2 regions of the Luteibacter aegosomaticola genome follow, and region 2 is predicted to be linked to the other one. Evidence: predicted binding sites of a transcription regulator. Region 2 holds the regulator's gene; the other holds the start of a gene.

Region 1 (2,397 bases), 2.4 Mb from region 2:
CGTGGATGAGGATGAACGGGTCGTCCAGTTCAACCTGCTGCGACTGCTGGTTGTTGATGAAGTACGGCGACAGGTAGCCGCGATCGAACTGCATGCCTTCGACGACGTCGAGCTCGTTCTCGAGGCCCGAGCCTTCTTCAACCGTGATCACGCCTTCCTTGCCGACCTTCTTCATCGCGGTGGCGATGATGTCGCCGATGTTGGCATCGGAGTTGGCCGAGATGGTGCCGACCTGGGCGATGGCCTTGTCGTCAGCGGTGGGCTTCGAGAGCGACTTCAGCTCGCCGACAGCGGCCACGACGGCCTGGTCGATACCGCGCTTGAGGTCCATCGGGTTGATGCCGGCGGCAACAGCCTTCAGGCCTTCCTGGATGAACGCCTGGGCGAGGACCGTGGCGGTCGTCGTGCCGTCACCGGCGACGTCCGAGGTCTTCGAGGCGGCTTCCTTCACGATCTGGGCGCCGATGTTCTCGTACTTGTCGGCCAGTTCGATTTCCTTGGCGACCGAGACACCGTCCTTCGTGACGGTCGGGGTGCCGAAGCTCTTCTCGAGCACGACGTTGCGGCCCTTCGGGCCCAGAGTGACCTTGACGGCATTGGCGAGGGTGTTGACACCCTTCAGCATGCGGGCGCGGACGTCTTCGCCGAAGCGGACTTCTTTAGATGCCATGGGATAAATCCTTGGTATTCGAATAGGAGGAAGTGGGAACCGTCACGAGGCGAGCGAAGCTCAGCCTTCGATGACTGCCACGATGTCGTCTTCCTTCAGGAAGACCAGCTCTTCGCCGTCGATCTTGATTTCCTGGCCGGCGTACTTGCCGAACAGGACGGTGTCGCCTTCCTTCACCGACATCGGGCGGACCTTGCCGTCTTCCTGGATGCGGCCATTGCCGGCAGCGATGACCTTGCCGCGGGTGGGCTTTTCGGTGGCGCTATCCGGGATAACGATACCGCCGGCGGAGACGCGCTCCTCTTCCAGGCGCTTGACGATGACGCGATCGTGCAGCGGGCGAAGCTTGCTCATGAGTGACTCCAAAGCAGGTGGTTGTTATTAAAAAGAAATTGGCCACCCCGTTAGCACTTGGCCGGGGTGAGTGCCAGAATTCTAGCCAAAGCACGCCCCAGATCGGAAGAGCTATGGATGGCCGAGAGATGGCGCCACTACGAAACGGTTCAAGTGCTGGCGGTACAAAAAAGCTCCGTGCAAGCGAATCGGCACTCACCCGGTCATAATCATCGACGCACCTGATTCCCGGAGCCACCATGCCGTCGTTTGCCCGCCTGCTGCGGAACCTGGCCGCCCTGGCCAGCCTCAGTCTGTTCGCCCTGCCGGCCCTGGCCCAGGATGAAGACAACCTCCTGCCGGTCACCCAGGCTTTCCATCTCACTTCGGATGCGAGCCAGCCGGGCACGGTGAAGCTGCACTGGCGGATCGCGCCCGACTATTACCTTTACCGGGGCCGCATCAAGATAAAGGCGGCCGATGTCAGCGCGGTGAAGCTGGGCGAGCCGGCCCTCCCCGATGGCATCAAGAAGCATGACGAGTACCTCGGCGACGTGGAGATCTACCACGGCGATATCGAGGCCACCGTGCCGTACACGCTGGCCGATGCGGCCAATAAGGTGCTGGCCCTGGATGTGCAGTACCAGGGCTGCCACGAGGTGGAGCCGAAGATTTGCTACCCGCCGAACACCGAGCACCTGAAGCTCACGATCGGCGGCGCCTCGACCATTCCGACGGATGCGGCGCCCGCCAGCGGCACCCCGGCCCTGGCCAGCAAGGGCAACGGCGCAGCCCTGCTCGGCGCCCCGGCGGCCACCCCCGGCACCGACGCCCAGGCCCTCCCGGCCGACCAGGCGTTCCGCTTCGAAGCGCTGGCGAAGGACGGCAAGAGCCTGCTCCTGCGCTGGACGATGCCGAAGGACTACTACCTCTACCGCGACAAGACCGAGATCAAGGTGAGCTCGCCGGCTGGCGTGACCGCGGGCGAGCCCGACTGGCCGAGCGGCATTGCCCACCACGATGAGCACTTCGGCGACACCATCGTCTATTTCGACCAGGTGGAAGTGCCGGTTCCGCTCAACGGCGCGGACCCCACGAAGAAGGTGGAACTCGATATCGCCTACCAGGGTTGCCTGGAGAACGGCATCTGCTATCCGGTGATGACCCGCCACCTGAGCGCCGATCTGGCTTCGGGCGCGGTCACCGTGGGTAACGCTGCCACGGCCGCTTCTGCGGCGGCCCCGTCGGCTACCCCAGCCGAAGTCGCACCCACCCCGCCGCCCGCCAACCTGATGCCGGGTGGTGAGGAGAAGGTCGGCTTTATCGCCGCGATCGGCCTGGCCCTGCTGGGCGGCCTCATCCTGAACCTCATGCCTTGCGTGCTGCCGGTGCTG
Region 2 (2,397 bases):
GGTGACCGACTCGCCCAGGAAATCCTCGGCGGTCTTCTTCATCTTCATGAGCACCTTCGAGGAGATCTCCTGCGGTGCCATCTTCTTGCCGTCGGCGGTCTGCACCCAGGCGTCGCCGTTATCGTGCGCAACGATGCCGTAGGGAACGAGCTTGATGTCTTTCTGCACTTCGGCGTCGGTGAACTTGCGGCCGATGAGGCGCTTCACCGCGTAGAAGGTGTTCTTGGCGTTGGTGACAGCCTGGCGCTTGGCCGGCGCACCGACGAGGACTTCGTTGTCCTTGGTGAACGCGACGATGGACGGCGTGGTGCGATCGCCCTCGGCGTTCTCGATGACGCGTGCCGTGGTGCCCTCCATGACGGCGACGCAGCTATTGGTGGTACCGAGGTCGATGCCGATGATCTTGGCCATAAAACGTGCTCCGAATTTCAATGCGGCCCCCGCGGCCGCGACTGTTTGTGGAAATGGGGTCTTACCCCATCAATTCAATGCGTTGTGAGACTGCGTTCAGCTGTCTTTGACGACCGCGACCAGCGCCGGGCGCAGCAGGCGGTCGTTGAGGACGAAGCCCTTCTGGACCACGGCCACCACGGTGTTCGGCGCGTGCTCGGTCGAATCGACCGCGCTGATCGCCTGGTGGTGCTCCGGGTTGAACGGCTGGTGCAGCGGGTCGACCAGCACGAGGCCGTTCGACGAGGTGACCTTTTCGAGCTGCTTCAGCGTGAGCTCGAGGCCCTCGCGCAGCGTCTTCGCATCCGCGTTCTCGTTGGCGAGGCCCAGGGCCACGCTGTCGTACACCGGGAGCAGATCGCCCAGCAGCTTTTCGTTGGCGAAGCGGCGGGCCTGGTCCAGGTCACGCTGCAGGCGGCGACGCTGGTTCTCGATCTCCGCCCGTTCGCGCAACACCGTCTCGCGCGCCTGGGCCAGCTCGGTTTCGAGGGCTGCCAGCCGGCCGGTCAGCGCGTCGAGATCGGCGTTGACGTCGGCGCCGCTGTCCTGCCCGGGATCCGTCGCGTGGGGATCGTTGTTCTGCATGATTACTCCAAATGTCAGCTAACCGGCCCCGCCAGGGGGCCGGACATTCGCGGGAATTAATAAACCCGCCTCCCGAGCCGGTTTATGAGGTCGCTACGGCCCGATTCAAGGCGTCACTCAGCAATCCGGCGGTGGCTTGTACCACGGGAATGACCCGCTCATATGCCATACGCGTCGGTCCAATAACTCCGATCGCGCCCAGCATGCGGCCGCTGGTGCCATAGGTGGCGGTGACCACGCTGCAGCCATCGAGGGCTGAAAAGCCGGATTCTTCACCGATAAAAAGCCGGACGCCGGGGGCTTTGACGCAGTTTTCCATCAGCTGCAGCAGCTCGCGCTTCTGCTGGAAGGCGTCGAAAAGATCGCGCAGGCGGTCGATATCGGCCAGTTCGGAATAGCCCATGAGGTTCGTCTGGCCGCTGACGAGGACGTCGTCGGTGCCTTCGTCGCCGAAGGACGCCGTGGCCAGCTCCACCGCGCTGGCCAGCAGGCGGTTGAGCTCGCCGCCAGCTTCACGCAGTTCCGCGGCCAGATGGGCACGGATATCCGCCAGGCGGAACCCGGCGAAGTGGGCATTGAGGTAGTTCGAGGCCTGCTCCAGCTCGCGGCCGTCGATGGGCCGGGAAAGCTGGACCACGCGGTTCTGCACCTGATTATCGGAAAACACCAGGATGACCAGCACGCGGGCATCGGGCAGGTTCACGAAATCGATGTGGCGCAGGGGGAAGTCGCCCTGGCGCGGCACCGTGACCACGCCGGCGAAGTGGGTCATCGCCGAAAGCAGGTTCGACACGTTGCCCAGCAGGTCGCGCGTGGTGGTCTGGTGCGGCGGCAGGCCACCCTGCAGGCGCGCCATGTCGTCGCGCGGCAACGGCTTCAGCTCAAGCAGGCTATCAACGAAGAGGCGCAAGCCCCGCGGCGTAGGAATACGGCCCGCCGAGGTGTGGGGCGACGCCACCAGGCCGGCCTCTTCCAGGTCGGCCATGATGTTGCGGATGGTCGCCGGGCTGACTTCCAGGCCAGAGGACTTCGCCAGCGTGCGTGAGCCTACGGGCTCGCCGTCCGACAGGTATTGGGAGATCAGGGTACGCAACAATCGCCGCGCGCGAGCATCAATGTCTTGGCCGGAGAACGGGTTCATGCGCGTCGGAGGTTAAGGTCGGGTGGCAGGCGCTATCAATAAGGTCTGCGCGCGCGGCTTGCAAGTCTCGGTTCCTGCGACGCGGCTCCCGCTACAATTGGCGTGATTCCATCCGCCACCCCGGTGCCCATGCTCACGTCGCTCTACGTCCGCCAGTTTGCCGTCGTTGAAGAAGCCGAAGTGGCCTTCGGCCCCGGGCTCACCGTGGTCAGTGGCGAAAC

Evidence for each region. The regulator HrcA, encoded in region 2, represses chaperone genes, less so after heat shock. The targets are predictions, from matches to a motif close to TTNGCACTCNNNNNNNNNGAGTGCNAA.
Region 1: a site for HrcA is predicted at 1,075-1,101, ahead of groES (co-chaperone GroES). Genes of this name have one in related genera too.

The regions. Positions count from the first base shown of each region.
Region 1 is NZ_CP095741.1:700,796-703,192, reverse strand. Features, by position in the region: gene groL (chaperonin GroEL) at 1-670, opposite strand, end outside; gene groES (co-chaperone GroES) at 731-1,024, opposite strand; gene L2Y96_RS03110 (protein-disulfide reductase DsbD family protein) at 1,264-2,397, shown strand, end outside.
Region 2 is NZ_CP095741.1:3,110,805-3,113,201, forward strand. Features, by position in the region: gene dnaK (molecular chaperone DnaK) at 1-411, opposite strand, end outside; gene grpE (nucleotide exchange factor GrpE) at 508-1,035, opposite strand; gene hrcA (heat-inducible transcriptional repressor HrcA) at 1,118-2,176, opposite strand; gene recN (DNA repair protein RecN) at 2,306-2,397, shown strand, end outside.